Linked DNA regions of Rhodobium gokarnense. The protein of the gene in region 1 interacts with the protein of each later gene in a pairwise test. Links are inferred from orthologs where the notes say so. Each region holds a gene or a part of one and is shown on either strand. Other genes may lie near its edges.

Evidence for each region.
Region 2: the proteins of M2319_RS15070 (region 1) and M2319_RS09045 interact in binary tests that used the Escherichia coli proteins (3 or more experiments, as listed by UniProt). The link is inferred for Rhodobium gokarnense from one-to-one orthologs.

Annotation. Positions count from the first base shown.
Region 1 is NZ_JAOQNS010000008.1:169,364-177,331, forward strand. The notes cover bases 4,629-7,968. They hold M2319_RS15070 ([protein-PII] uridylyltransferase), read right to left. Parts: upstream 7,634-7,968; coding sequence 4,829-7,633; downstream 4,629-4,828. Other genes in these bases: mutS (DNA mismatch repair protein MutS), read right to left, coding at 7,778-7,968. Also shown: M2319_RS15045 (Smr/MutS family protein), read left to right, coding at 1-262; M2319_RS15050 (helix-turn-helix domain-containing protein), read left to right, coding at 392-763; M2319_RS15055 (YaiI/YqxD family protein), read right to left, coding at 1,074-1,520; trpS (tryptophan--tRNA ligase), read right to left, coding at 1,524-2,582; murein biosynthesis integral membrane protein MurJ, read right to left, coding at 2,650-4,224.
Region 2 is NZ_JAOQNS010000004.1:302,728-310,062, reverse strand. Bases 1-2,707 are described here. They hold M2319_RS09045 (P-II family nitrogen regulator), read right to left. Parts: upstream 1,670-2,707; coding sequence 1,331-1,669; downstream 1-1,330. Other genes in these bases: M2319_RS09040 (hypothetical protein), read right to left, coding at 2,158-2,394; glnA (type I glutamate--ammonia ligase), read right to left, coding at 1-1,224. Also shown: M2319_RS09035 (valine--tRNA ligase), read right to left, coding at 3,142-5,904; M2319_RS09030 (PopZ family protein), read right to left, coding at 6,106-6,855; M2319_RS09025 (TolC family outer membrane protein), read right to left, coding at 7,035-7,335. UniProt on the Escherichia coli protein: P-II indirectly controls the transcription of the glutamine synthetase gene (glnA). P-II prevents NR-II-catalyzed conversion of NR-I to NR-I-phosphate, the transcriptional activator of GlnA. When P-II is uridylylated to P-II-UMP, these events are reversed.

The DNA.
Region 1 (7,968 bases):
CCTGCGCGCGTTCCTCTCCGTCGCCCAGATGGAGGGCCGGCGCCACGTCCTCGTCATCACCGGCAAGGGCGGCAATGGCGGCCCCTGGAGCGCCGACCGCTACGGTCACGATTTTTCCGAGCGCGGCGTGTTGCGCCGGGTCGTCCCCCATTGGCTGTCGATGCCGGAATTCCGGCATTACGTCTCCAGCTTCGAGGAGGCCCATATCGCCCATGGCGGCGCCGGCGCCTTCTATGTCCGCATCAAGAAGCGCAGGCCCTGATTTCGGGTCTGCGGCCCCGCGCTTCCTGTACAAGGCGCCACGGCGCCCATAGGCTTCCAGCCGGGCCACACAAACGGCAGAGCCGACAAGAAAAGAACCACTGAAGAGACCGACTGAAGAGATAGGGCCATGACCCCATTCGGCGCAAAGATCCGCCAGTTGCGGCGCGAACGCGGCATCACCCTGAAGGAGATGGCAGCAAGCCTCGACGTCACCAGCGCCTATCTCTCGGCCCTGGAACACGGCAAGCGCGGCCGCCCGACCTGGTTCATGGTCCAGAGGATCATCGCCTTCTTCAACGTCATCTGGGACGAGGCGGAGGAGCTGCAGCGGCTCGCCGAGATCTCCGACCCCCGCGTCGTCGTCGACACCGCCGGCCTCGATCCCAAGGCAACCGAACTTGCCAATCTGCTGGCCGACAAGATCGCCGGCCTTTCGGAGCCCTCGCTCACCCAGTTGCTCCACGACCTGCGCAGCGCCGCCGCACACGACGGGGCTTGATTTCTGTCTCACGGCAGGCTCGCTTCGCTCGCGCCTCCGACGGGGCGGCGCATCGGCGCCGGCGGCCGGTCGGCCTTGCGAAGCCTTGCGGCTTCGATTGGCCTCGCATCACACTCAGGCGTCATCGCGAGGAGCCGCAGGCGACGCGGCGATCCAGGTGGCATTCCAAACGCTCAGGGCTTCAATCGCTCTGGATCGCTTCGCTTACGCTCGCGATGACGGTGAAAACAAAAGCGAATTACCGAAAGCAATCTTAGCGCCTCAGCGACGTAAACAGGGAGGGGCGTCACGTGCAAACGAAAGCGCCGCCTCATCCCCGCTTCAGCCGCTGCACCATGTTTTCCAACTCGTTCAAAAACCGCGAGCGATCCTTGGCCGAAAACGCCGGCCCGCCGCCGCGGATGGTGCCGCTGTCGCGGAGTTCGGCGTTGAGGTCGCGCATGGCGAGGGCCATGCCGATATTGTCGTCGGTGAACGGCTTGCCGGTGCCGGAAAGGGCTGCCGCGCCCTTCTTCAGGACGCGTGAGGCGAGCGGGATGTCGGCGGTAATCACGATGTCGCCCTGGGTGACGTTCTCCACGATCCAGTCGTCGGCCGCATCCGGGCCCTCGGAGACGATGACGCGCTTTATCAGCGGATGGTCGTCGAGCCGCATCCAGCTATTGGCGACCATGTGGACGACAAGATCGTGGCGGTCGGCGACGCGAAGGACCTCGTCCTTGACCGGGCAGGCATCCGCGTCGACGAAGATCTTCATGCTTCAGCGCTTGCGGCCCGAGACGAAGCCGACGATGGCGCTGACCTCCGCCATGACCTTTTCGGCGATTTCCGCCGCCTTTTCCGCGCCGTCGGACAGGATCGCATCGACGGCGCCCGGATCGGCCGTCAGCCGGCGCATCTCGTCGGCGATCGGCGCGATCTTCGCAACGGTCAGCTCGGCAAGCGCCGGTTTGAAGACGGAAAAGGCCGAGCCGCCATATTCCTTCAGCACGTCGTCCCGCGTCCGGTCGGAGAGCGCGGCATAGAGCCCGACAAGGTTTTCCGCCTCGGCCCGGCCGTCAAGGCCCTCCGCCTCGCTCGGCAGCGGCTCCGGATCGGTCTTTGCCTTCCTGATCTTCTTGGCGATGGTGTCGGCGTCGTCGGTGAGAACAATGCGGCTGTAGTCGGAAGGGTCCGACTTCGACATCTTCTTGGAGCCGTCGCGAAGGCTCATGACGCGCGTCGCGGGACCGGTGATCAGCGGCTCCGGCAGCGGGAAATAGGCGTCCTCGAAGCCGTTCTTTTCAATCGAATCGGCGAAGTCGTTGTTGAATTTTTGCGCGATGTCGCGGGTCAGCTCCAGGTGCTGCTTCTGGTCGTCGCCGACCGGCACATGGGTCGCGCGGTAAAGAAGGATGTCGGCGGCCATCAGCGTCGGATAGGCGAACAGGCCCACCGAGGCATTCTCCTTGTCCTTGCCGGCCTTTTCCTTGAACTGGGTCATCCGGTTGAGCCAGCCCATGCGGGCGACGCAGTTGAACAGCCAGGCGAGCTCGGCGTGCTGCGGCACCTGGCTCTGGTTGAAGATGATCTGTGTCTTCGGGTCGATGCCGGCGGCGAGATAGGCGGCCGCGACCTCGCGGGTGTTGGCGGCAAGCCCCTCCGGCCCGCCCCAGACGGACGGCGGCTGGGTGATCGCGTGCAGGTCGACGACGCAATAGAGGCAGGGATAGTCGTGCTGCAGTTCCGCAAAGCGCTTGATGGCGCCGAGATAGTTGCCGAGGTGGAGATTGCCCGTCGGCTGGACGCCGGAAAAGACGCGCTGTTCGAAAGCCGCCATGGCTTCAAGTCCTTATGTTCTCAGTGGTTGGCGGGGTTATCGCCAAGCGGGCCGGCGAGATCAACCCTCAATCCTCCGCCGGCACCTTCCGCCGCTTCAGCATGGCGTAGTAGCGCTTGGCGTCGACCGCCCCGGTGGTGGTGGCGAGAATGAAGAAAGCGACAGCGCCGATGACGACGATAAGGCCAAGGGTTGCGGCCCGGACGGCGAGCGATGCGTCGGTGAGCCAGGGGGACAGCAGCTCTGCCGCCCCGAAGACGACCGCGCCCATGGCGACACTGCACAAGAGCGTCAGCGGCAGGCGCCGGGCGAGCAGATGGTCGGCCCTGTAGTGGCCGCGCCGCCAGAGCGTTACGCCAAGGAGCAGCGCATTGACCCAGCCGGCGAGCGAGGTGGCGATCGCAATGCCGATATGGGCCAGGAACGGGAAGAGAATCAGCGATCCGGCGACGTTGACGACCATGCCGGCGCCGGCGAACCACATCGGCGTTGCCGTGTCCTCGCGGGCAAAGAAGCCGGGCGACAGCACCTTAATGAGGACGAAGGCCGGCAGGCCGGCGCCGAAGGCGGCAAGCGCCGGGGCCGTTGCCGCCGTGTCGGAGGCAAGGAACGCGCCGCGCTGGAACAGCACCTGGACGATCGGCCCGGCGATAACGATGAGCGCGACGGCCGCCGGCAGCGTCAGTACGAGAGAGAATTCCAGCGCCCGGTTCTGGGTGTGGAAGACATTGGAGTGGTCGCCGGAGCGAAGCTGGCGGGCAAGGTCGGGCAGGAGCACCACGCCGATGGCGACGCCGACGACACCGAGCGGCAGCTGGTAGACCCGGTCGGCATAGTAGAGATACGAGACCGCGCTCGCCGAGAAGGACGCGATGATCGTCCCGACCATGATGTTGAGCTGGGTAATGCCGCCGGCAATGACCCCCGGAACGCCGAGTTTCACCAGCCGCCTGACACCGGGGGTGATCCGCGGCCGGCGCAGCGTCAGGCGCATGCCGGTAGGGCGCAGGGCAAGGATCAGGGCAACGAGCTGGACGACGCCGGCAACGGCAACGGCGGCCGACAGCATCGTGCCGGACACAAAACTCTGGCCGGTATCGAGGAAGCCGATCAGCACCAGCGTCGCGATGAAGACGACGTTCAAGAGCACCGGCGCGAAGGCGGCGGCGGCGAAGCGTCCGAGGCTGTTGAGGATGCCGGAGAGGAACGCCACCAGCGACACGAACATAAGATAGGGAAAGCAAATCCGGGAGAAGGCGACGGTGGTCGCGAATTTGTCCGCATCGTCCGTAAAGCCGGGCGCCAGCACGAAGACCAGCGCCGGCATGGCGATTTCCGCGACGATGCTGACGAGGATCAGGGTCATCAGGAACGCAGCGAGGATTTCTTCCGCGAAGGTGCGCGCGCCGTCCTCGCCCTTTTCTTCAAGCGCCCGGGCGAACAGCGGCACGAAGGCGGAGTTGAACGCGCCCTCGGCGAACAGGCGCCGGAACAGGTTCGGCAGCTTGAAGGCGACGAAGAACGCATCGGCGATCGGCCCGGCCCCGAGAAAGGCGGCGATGGCCACGTCGCGGATGAAGCCGAGCAGCCGGCTCACCATGGTGGCGCCGCCGACGGTCGCGAAATTGCGCAAGAGATTCAAGGACGGCCCTCCGGGCGCCGGCGATCCGCAGCGTCATGCGCCGATCATGACGGGCATAGCGCGACAATGGCGCGAAAATCCGGCGAGTTATACTGCGGGCGAGGAAGACGCGAAAGGGCTCGGGTTGAACCCGCGGCCTTCTCGTAATGGCAACTGTTCTCTGGTTCGTCATCGCGAGCGAAAGCGAAGCGATCCAGAGCGGCATTTGAGGCCGTGCACCGACAGCCGCCACACCCCCGTCGTCATCCCGGCCGCAGCGCAGCGGAGAGCCGGGACCCATTGCCCGACGCGACATTGTCGCCCGCATCGGGCCTTGCGAAGCCCATGTCCGGGTCACGTCATTATTCCGCCAGCCGATGGCATACCGCGTCGAGACGGGCAATAGGCCCCGGCTCGGGGGCCGGGGTGACGGCTGAGTGTTGAGCAGGCGGGAGTGCATCCAGGAGAACGCGGAGCCTGCTGCCGACGCCCCGTGGATTGCCGCGTCGGCCTAGCGGCCTCTTCGCAATGACGATGGAGAGTCCTGAGGCATTTCAACGCCATTGCGCGTGAGTGGAGGGAGCGACGCAATCGGGAGCGTCGTTGCCCCACCCCCGCAAAAAAATCACGCGACGGCCGCGCGGTCGTCCTTTGCCTCGGCCTCCTCGTCGCCGCCCTCGAAGGCGCGGGTCAGGCGGCGCCTTATGGCGGCCTGGCGGCTGCCGTTGGTGATCTTTCCGTTGGTGAGGTCGGTGACATAGAAGACGTCGACGGCGCGCTCGCCGAAGGTGGCGATGTGGGCCGAGCCGATGTCGAGGCGAAGATCGGATATTTCGCGCGTCAGGTCATAAAGGAGGCCCGGCCGGTCGAGGCCGGAGACCTCGATGACCGTGAAGTGGTCCGAGGAATAGTTGTTGACCAGCACCTCGGTCGCCAGCCGGAACGCCTTGACGCGGCTGGAGCGCGATTCCACCGCCGCGGCGATCCGCTTCGGCAGCTCCTCCTCGCCCTTCAGCGTCTGCTCGATGATGGTCCGGATGCGCTCCGCCCGCCTGTCCTCGTCCTCGTCGGTGTCGAAGGCGCGGCGGATGAAGATGGTGTCGAGCGCAAAGCCGTCCGAGGTGGTGAAGACCTGGGCGTCGACGATGTTGGCGCCGGCGACCGTGCAGGCCCCGGCGATGGTCGACAGCACCCGCGGATGGTCGGGGGCAAAGACGGTCACCTCGGTGACGCCTTCCGACTCGTGGCAGGTGCTGGTGGTGGCGAGCTTGGTGCCGGCCCTGTCGGCGGCGCGGATCAGTTCCGCATGCGCGATCTTGCGGGCAAGGTCGATCCTGAGCCAGTAGGCCGGATAGTGCCGCTCGGCATAGGCGTCGATCTCCGATTGGGTCCAGCCGGTGAGCGCGTTGCCGAGCTCCGCGCGCGCCGCCGCCACGCGCTGGTCGCGCGAGATATGCGAGAATCCGCCGGCGACCACCGGCTCGGTCTCGAAATAAAGCGTCCTCAGGAGCTGGCCCTTCCAGGCGTTCCAGACGCCGGGGCCGACGGCGGTGATGTCGGCAATTGTCAGGATCAGCAGCATCTGCAGCCGCACCGGGCTCTGCACGATGTTGGCGAAATCGTTGATGGTCTTGCGGTCGCCGAGGTCGCGCGACTGGGCGACCATGCTCATCAAAAGGTGATGCTCGACCAGCCAGGCGACGGTCTCGGTCTCGGCCGGCGTGAAGCCGAAGCGCGGGCCGATCCTGCGGGCGATCTTCATGCCGGCGAGCGAATGGTCCTCCGGCCGGCCCTTGGCGATGTCGTGCAGGAGGACGGCGAGGTAAAGCACCTTGCGGCTCGGCAGGTTGTTCATCAGCTCGGTGGCAAGGCCGAGGTCGTGCGGCAGCTCGCCCTTTTCGATCTCCGACAGGATGCCGATGGCGCGCAGCAGGTGCTCGTCGACCGTGTAGTGATGGTACATGTTGAACTGCATCATCGCGACGATCTTGCCGAAATCGGGCACGAACCGGCCGAGCACGCCGGTCTCGTTCATGCGCCTCAGCACCGTTTCCGGGTCGTTGCGCGAGGCCAGCACGTCGACGAAGAGCTGGTTGGCCTCCTCGTTGTCGCGAAGCCTGGCATCGACCAGCTTCAAGGAGCGGGTGAGCAGCGTCAGGGCGTCCGGGTGGAAGGCGACGTCGTAGCGGTCGGCGAGCTGGAAGATCCGGATGATATTCACCGGGTCGCGGGCAAAGACCTCGTCGTCGGCGACCGTGATGCGGTCGTTGTCGATGACGAAATCGCCCGATTGCACGACCTTGCGGCGGCGCCGGCGGATGGTGTTGAAGAGCCGGTTCAGCGGCGGCGTCTGCTTGGCGTGCTTGTCTTCCAGTCCGGCGCAGAAGATGCGGGTGAGGTCGCCCACGTGCTTGGCCATCAGGAAGTAGTGCTTCATGAAGCGTTCGACGTCTTTCAGGCCCGCATGGGAGGTGTAGCCGAGCCGGCTGGCAAGCTCCGGCTGGACGGCGAAGGAGAGCCGCTCCTCGGCCCGCCCAGAGAGGAAATGGAGGTGGCAGCGGACGGCCCAGAGGAAACTCTCCGCCTTCTTGAAGAGATTGTATTCGCGGCGTGAAAAGACGCCGAGCTTCGGCAGTTCCTCGGCCGAGCGGACCCGATAAAAATATTTGGCGATCCAGAACAGGGTATGGAGGTCGCGCAGCCCCCCCTTGCCTTCCTTGACATTGGGCTCGACCAGATAGCGCGACTGGCCCTGGCGCACGTGCCGGGAGTCCCGCTCCGCCAGCTTGGCGGCGATGTATTCCGGGCCGGACTTCGCCGCCACCTCGACATCGAACCGCTCGACCAGCTCGTCGAAGAGGCTCTCCTCGCCCCAGATGAAGCGCGCTTCCAGGACCGCGGTGCGGATCGTCAGGTCAGATTTGGCGAGCCGGACGCATTCGTCGAGATTGCGCGTTGCGTGGCCGACCTTGAGACCGAGATCCCACAGCATGTAGAGCAGGTATTCGTTGATCGTTTCGCCCCAGGCCGTCTGCTTGTAGGGCAGCAGGCACAGGATATCGACGTCGGAGAACGGCGCCAGCATGCCGCGGCCATAGCCGCCGACGGCGACCAGCGCCATCCGTTCGGCGGCCGACCGGTTGATGGAGCGGAACACGTGGACGACCGCGAAATCGTAGATGACGCGTATGATCTCGTCCTGGATGTGCGACAGTCGCCGGGTGCAGAGCGTTCCGTCATTGTCCGTCTCGAAGCGCTGCTGCACCTCGGTGCGCGCCTCGGCCAGTGCCGTCTTCAGGAGCTTCAGGACCTCGGCGCGGATTTTCGTGCTCGAGCCGTCGCCGTCGGTCTCGAGCGTCAGCGCGGTGAGGGAGGCCCTGAGGGCATCCGAATCGATGCAGTCGGTCACGTAGGGGGGAAGCTTGGTCATGCGCTCCGCGTTTCGTCGATGGGTGGGCGGCAATCCGGGGCCCGAATGCCGCCGGCCGCGCCCCCAATAGCTAGTGCAGTTCGCGCCGGTTGTGAACCATTGCGGAGGGCAGGGGCGCCAGGACGACCCGGAACCGGGGAGGGCTCAGCCTTTCGCGGCCTCCGCCTTCAGCCGGTAGAGCAGCTCCAGCGCCTCGCGCGGCGTGAGCTCGTCCGGGTTGCTGTCGGCAAGGAGTGTCAGCGCCGGGTTCTCTGCCGCAGGCGCGCCGGCAGTCGGGACCGGCTTGTCGCGCAAGGCCGAGAACAGCGGCAGATCGTCGATCATCATTTCCACCG
Region 2 (7,335 bases), on another replicon or contig:
GATGTCCTTCAGCTCCTCCGGCGGCAGGTCATAGAGGTTCTTATCCATGGCGTCGCCCGGATGAATCTTGTTCTTGATGCCGTCGAGGCCGGCCATCAGCATGGCGGCGAAGGCCAGATACGGGTTGGCAGCCGGATCCGGGAAGCGGACCTCGATGCGCTTCGCCTTCGGCGAGGTCGCGAACGGAATGCGGCAGGAGGCCGAGCGGTTGCGGGCCGAATAGGCCAAGAGCACCGGCGCCTCATAGCCCGGGACCAGACGCTTGTAGGAGTTGGTCGACGGGTTGGTGAAGGCGTTGAGCGCCTTGGCGTGCTTCAGGATGCCGCCGATGTAGAACAGGCAATCCTCGGAGAGGTCGGCATACTGGTTGCCGGCGAACACCGGGGCGCCGTCCTTCCAGATCGACTGGTGGCAGTGCATGCCCGTGCCGTTGTCGCCGAACACCGGCTTCGGCATGAAGGTCGCGGTCTTGCCGTAGGCATGGGCGACCTGATGCACGACGTATTTGTACATCTGCATCTTGTCGGCGTTCATGGTCAGCGTGTCGAACATGATGCCGAGCTCGTGCTGGGCGGCACCGACCTCGTGGTGGTGCTTTTCGGTCTTGATGCCCATGTCGGCCATCACCGAGATCATCTCGGAGCGCATGTCCTGGGCGCTGTCGACCGGCGGCACCGGGAAGTAGCCGCCCTTGGTGCGCGGACGGTGGCCGAGGTTGCCGGCGTCGTATTCGGTGCCGGAGTTGATCGGCAGCTCGCCGGAATCGATGATGAAGCCGGTGTCATAGGGATCGCGCGAGAAGCGGACGTCGTCAAAGACGAAGAACTCGGCTTCCGGGCCGAAGAAGACGGTGTCGCCGATGCCGGTGGACTTCAGGTAGGCCTCGGCCTTCTTGGCCGTGGAGCGCGGATCGCGGTTGTAGTCCTCGCCGGTGGACGGCTCCAGGATGTCGCAGAAGATAGCGAGCGTCGACTGGCCGAAGAAGGGATCCATATGCGCGGTGGCCGGATCCGGCATCAGGCACATGTCGGACTCGTTGATGGCCTTCCAGCCGGCGATCGACGACCCGTCGAACATGGTGCCGTCGGCGAACATGTCTTCGTCGACCATGCCCGAATCGATGGTCAGGTGCTGCATCTTGCCGCGCGGATCGGAGAACCGCAGGTCAACAAATTTGATGTCTTCGTCCTTGATCTTCTTAAGGACGTCGCTGGCAGTGCTCATCTGCTACATTCCTTCACGTGTTGGATTGGTCTTGTCTGGTCCCGTGCAAAAATTGTCGGCGGGGACCGGTCAGTTGAGAAAACAGGCGGGTGGCGCGAGCGGTATCCTAGACCGCTTCGAGGCCGGTTTCACCTGTTCTGATGCGGATAGCCTGTTCGACCTGCGAGACGAAAATCTTGCCGTCACCGATCCGCCCGGTCTGGGCGGCGCCGCGAATGGCCTCGACGGCCTTGTCCACCAGATCGTCGGCAAGGACGATCTCCACCTTCACCTTCGGCAGGAAGTCCACCACATATTCCGCGCCCCGGTAGAGCTCGGTGTGGCCCTTCTGCCGGCCAAACCCCTTGGCCTCGATTACCGTGATGCCCTGCAGGCCGACATCCTGCAGCGCTTCCTTCACCTCGTCGAGCTTGAAGGGTTTGATAATTGCTTCGATCTTCTTCATCGCCTCCGCCTTTTCCCACATCCCTTAATCGTCGCCGCGGCCGTGAGTGGGGAAACCCCGGCGCGATCGCCCCCGTCCTAGCACGCGGCATGCCAATTCGAAAAACCCTGCCTACGCAAAAAACCCCCGGCAATCCGCCGCATTGAGCGGCGTTCCGGTACCGGAGGGAGCACTGCTGATGGCCAAATTTGTTGCAGTTGCCGAATTGTTAGTCAAACCCATTCGGCAGCGCGGTGAAGCCGACGGTACGCGCGCCAGCATGGAGCCCGCGACAGGCATGACCGCGGCTTCGTCAAAGGCAATGCCGATGGCGCCATGGCCAACAATGAAAGAAAAAAACGGGACTGCCGGACCGGCGCAGTGCCGGTCCAGTCTTTGCCGCCTATTGTGGTTATAGCCCGTCCTAAAAACGCGGAACCGGCTTACACAGCAGGCAGCTATGCAGGCGCGGTCAGGAACGACGGCACGCGGCCGATGACCACCTTGCCTCAGTTGTTCTCCGGATCGGTCTCGGCTTGAAAAGCCAGAATGGTGGCCTTGACCATGCCGTAGAGGCTCGGAACTCCGACCAGGATACCTAGGGCTATCGTCGGCACCATCGCCAGCCCGAAGAGGCTAGATATCCCCCAAACCACAGCGGCAGCGACAACGGCAATCTCGGTGGCTAGGAAGGCAGAGACGGAGATGAAGCCCAATAGGCTCCAGAAATTGATGACACGTTTCATTGGAAATCCTGTGCGCCCCATCGGGCGCAATGAGAACGGCGGCCATACAGACAGCCGAACAGGCAGGCGCGCAGAGCATTAGGTGCGCCAATTGCTTTTTCCGATGATGTCGGGTCTTCAGGCAAACAGCGGCGGCGGTCTCGCCCGGTGACGGGAAGAAGCGCTGGAAGAAATGCGCTTTTCGGGAAATGCGGGTGCACGCGTCGATTTCGACAGCTGCGTCGACGGAACGAACGACCCTACGGGAGGCGTTACCGCACTTCCCAAGCCGTTTTCGCTTGCCGCATCCCCGTCGCGGGGCAATGCCTCGACGTGAATGACTGCTTGCCGGAGGATCGCAAAAACCTCGTGCGGTCCTTCCTGGGCAAGATTGGCTTCGTCGAGGGCCGATACATTCGGCGGACAATAGTGAGCGTCCAACCCTAGCCAGAAAGCTGCCAAGAGCAGGAAGCAGGCTCGCTCGAATGAGACCGACTTCATTGAAGACTGATCCGCGAAATGTCGCCGATTTCTACAACGGATCAAGGTGTGTGGCGAGATGAATTATCTTGCTTACGACGCCTCTCGACGAACGCCATTTCGATGAGGTCGATGCTGAAAGGGCTTCGTCCGAGGCTCTCAAAACCCCCCAGCGAAGATCCCTTTTTCAATGCTCATCCCGTTCCAAAGTCTCCTCTGTCGGAGACGTCGAATCGGACACGCAGCCGACCGTCGCTTCACAATCGATTTATCGATCTTCGATGTGCTCTATGGCCCCAGTCGACCCCGCGCCTCGGCCATCTTGGCGCGAAGCTGGACGAATTCCTCGCGCTTTTCGCGCTCGCCCTCGACCACCTCTTCCGGCGCCTTGGCCAGGAACTGCTCGTTGCCGAGCTTCTTGTCGATGCGGGTGATATCGCCGTCGATCTTCTTCAGTTCCTTGTCGAGCCGGGCCCGCTCCGCATTGAGGTCGACGACGCCGGCAAGCGGCAGGCAGAGCGTCGCCGCGCCGATGACGATCTGCGCGGACTCTTCCGGCGCGGTATCGGCAAAGGTCAGGTCGTCGACGCGCGCGAGCCGCTCGATCGCCGGCAGATGGGTGTCGAACCGGGCCTTGAGTGCCTCATCCGCGCCGAGCACCACCAGCGACGTCCGGGCGCCGGCGGGCACGTTCATTTCCGCCCGCACCGAGCGCACGGCCGAGATCACGTCGACCAGCCAGTTGAGCTCGTCGGCGGCGTCCGCATCGGCAAAGTCGAGGTGGGGCCAGGCCGTATGGATCAGCATGCCGTCCCGCGCCGGGCCGTCCTCGCCGGTGCGTTGCCACAGCTCTTCCGTCACGAACGGCATGAACGGATGCAAGAGCACCAGGATACGGTCGATGGCCCAGGCGGCGGTCGCCCGGACCTCGTCCTTGGCCGCCCCGTCGGGGCCCGTCAGGATCGGCTTGGCGAGCTCCAGATACCAGTCGCAGAAGGTGTTCCAGACGAAGCGGTAGAGCGAGCCGGCCGCCTCGTTGAACTTGTAGGTCTCAAGCCCGTCGCGAACAGCACCGGCGCAGCGCGCCGTTTCGGTCGCGATCCAGCGGTTGACCGGCTCCCTGGCCGTCGCCGGATCGAAGCCGGGCACCCGGACGCAGCCGTTCATTTCCGCAAAGCGGGTGGCGTTCCACAGCTTGGTGGCGAAGTTGCGATAGCCGGCGACCCGCGTCGGTGCCAGCTTGATGTCGCGCCCTTGCGCGGCCATCGCGGCGAGCGTGAAGCGCAGGGCGTCGGCACCGTATTCGTCGATCAGCTCGAGCGGATCGATGACGTTGCCCTTCGACTTCGACATCTTCTGACCCTTCTCGTCGCGGACCAGGGCGTGGATGTAGACGGTGTGGAAGGGTTCTTCATCCATAAAGTGAAGACCCATCATCATCATCCTGGCAACCCAGAAGAAAATGATGTCGAAGGCAGTGATCAGAACGTCTGTCTGGTAGTAGCGCTGCAGCTCCGGCGTCTGGTCCGGCCAGCCGAGCGTTGAGAACGGCCAGAGCGCGGAGGAGAACCAGGTGTCGAGCACGTCCTCGTCACGGGTGAGTTCCACGTCCTTGCCGTAGTGCGCGCGGGCGGCAGTGAGCGCCGCCTCCTCGCTCTCTTCCACGAAGGTGGCGCCGTCCGGCCCGTACCAGGCCGGGATCTGGTGGCCCCACCAGAGCTGGCGCGAGATGCACCAGGGCTGGATGTTCTCCATCCACTCGAAATAGGTCTTTTCCCAGGTCTTCGGGACGAACTCCGTGCGCCCCTCGCGGACCGAGGCGATGGCGGGCTTGGCGAGCGTTGCCGCGTCCACATACCACTGGTCGGTCAGATACGGCTCGATCGGCACGCCGCCGCGATCGCCATGCGGAACCATATGCGTGTGGTCCTCGATGTGGTCGAGGAGACCGGCGGCGTCCATGCGCTCGACGATGACCTTGCGGGCATTGAAGCGGTCGACGCCGTGCAGCTTCAGTGTTTCAGCAAGCTCGGCGCTCTCTTCCAGTCCGGCGAGGAAATCGTCGTTGCCCTCAAGCGCCAGATTGGCCTCGATGTCGAGGATGTTGATCTGGGCCAGGTCGTGGCGCTTGCCGACCTCGAAGTCGTTGAAATCGTGCGCCGGCGTGATCTTGACCGCGCCGGAGCCCGCCTCCGGGTCGGCATGGTGGTCGCCAACGATCGGAATGCGCCGGCCGGTGAGCGGCAGGATCGCGTTCCTGCCGATCAGATCCTTGTAGCGCGGGTCCTCCGGGTGGACGGCAACGGCCGTGTCGCCGAGCATGGTCTCCGGCCGGGTCGTCGCCACGACGATGTAGTCGCGGGTCTCGAAGGCGGTCGGGGCGCCCTCCTCGTTCCAGGCGACCGGCGCCTCGTAGGTGGCGCCGCCCTCCAGCGGATAGCGCAGGTGCCAGAGATGGCCCTTCATCTCGATCTGCTGGACTTCCAGGTCCGAGATCGCCGTGTGCAGCTTCGGGTCCCAGTTGACCAGCCGCTTGTCCTTGTAGATGAGGCCGTCCTTGTAGAGCGCGACGAACACCTTGAGGACGGCCTTCGACAGGCCCACGTCCATGGTGAAGCGCTCGCGGCTCCAGTCGCAGGAGGCACCGAGGCGTTTTAGCTGGTTGATGATGGTGCCGCCGGAATGGGCCTTCCATTCCCAGACCCGCTCCACGAATTTCTCGCGGCCGAGGCTGCGGCGGTCCGGCTCCTGGCGCTCCAAGAGCTGGCGCTCGACCACCATCTGGGTGGCGATGCCGGCATGGTCGGTGCCCGGCTGCCACAAGACGTCCTTGCCGCGCATGCGCTCAAAGCGGATCAGCACGTCCTGGAGGGTGTTGTTGAGGGCGTGGCCCATATGCAGCGAGCCGGTGACGTTCGGCGGCGGAATGACGATGCAATAGGTGTCGTCCTTGCCCCGCGGTCCGGCGCCGGCGCGAAAGGCGCCCGTGTCTTCCCAGAGGTCGTAGATGCGCGACTCGATCGAGGCCGCGTCATAGGTTTTGTCGAGCATGAAATCCGGTCCGCGAAGAAGGTCCCTTGCCGCAAGGCCCTGACATTGCCGCAAGGCACTGGCATTGCTGCAAGTCGCTGGTAAAGCGAATGGGCGGGGCGAAGTCAACCGCCCCGCCCATGCGTTCGCGTCGCGGCAGGCCTTCACGTGGCAAACCGCAGCACCAATCCATGCGGGCACGGCCCGCCGGAATGCGCCGGATCAGCGGCCGCGCGAGACCCGTTCGATCTCCTGGCGCACGAGCCGCTCGACCAGCGCCGGCAGATTGTCGTCGAGCCAGGTCTTCAGCATCGGCCGCAGCATCTCGCCGACCAGATCCTCCAGCGTGCGGGCATTGTTGGACAGGATCGTGTGGGCCAGGTTGCCGAAGGCGGCGGAAACCGCCGCATCGGAGGTCGGCGACAGCAGCGGCTCGTCCGGCGCCTCGGCGCGCGCGGCAGAGGCGAAGGCCGCAAGGTCCGGCTGCGGTTCCGGCTCGGGTTCCGGTTCCGGCTCGACCTCAGGCTCCGGCTCTTCCTCGGCCTCGAACTCGGCGAATTCCACGTCGAAGCCGCCGTCGTCCGTCTCCACCAGGTCCTCGGTCAGGTCGAGGACATCGGTTTCCGGCTCAGGTTCGGGCTCCGGCTCAGGTTCCGGTTCGGGCTCCGGCTCTGGTTCAGGTGTCGTGGGGGCATCGAACAGCGCGTCGAGATCGTCCTGGGAAAGCTCGGTCTCCGGCTCCGGCTCTGGTTCCGGCTCGGGCTCCGGTTCCGGAGTGGGCGTGTCGAACAGGGCGTCGAGGTCATCCTGGGAAAGGTCGGCGTCGGGCTCCAGGTCGGGCTCCGGCGGCGGTGCCTCGGCAACGGGCGCGTCGCCGGGCGCAGGAGCGCTCTCGTCGTCGGAAATGATCCGGCGTATCGACGCCAGGATCTCCTCCATCGACGGCTCTTGGTCCTGATTGACTTTGGCCATATGCCCGCTCGCTCCCGCGTTACTCTTTCCACTTACCCACCGATGCTTTCGGCGATTCGGTCAACCCACACTATAGACGCCGCACCGGCGGTAAGGAATCCCGCCGGCCGGACGGCCCACATGTATTCACCGGAATTCTTTGTTGTGGAAAAGCGCCCTTTACGGGCCCCGCGGCGGGCTCAGCGGCCGTCCGGGGTGCGCAGGCCGAACCACTTGTCCTCGACCTTTTCGAAGTGCGCCTCGGGATTGTAGGCCGTGACCTGGAGGCCGAGGCTTTCCGCCTTGAGGCGGCCGATCGTCGACAGCAGCGTGTAGGCGGCGACCACCTTGTTGCGCTCCGCGGTGACCAGCGAGACGCGGGCGTTGATCAGCTCGCGCTGGGCGTCGAGCACGTCGAGCGTCGTGCGCTGGCCCACTTTCTGCTCCTCGATGACGCCGTCAAGGGCGAGCTGGTTGGCCGCGACCGCCGCCCGGCCGGCG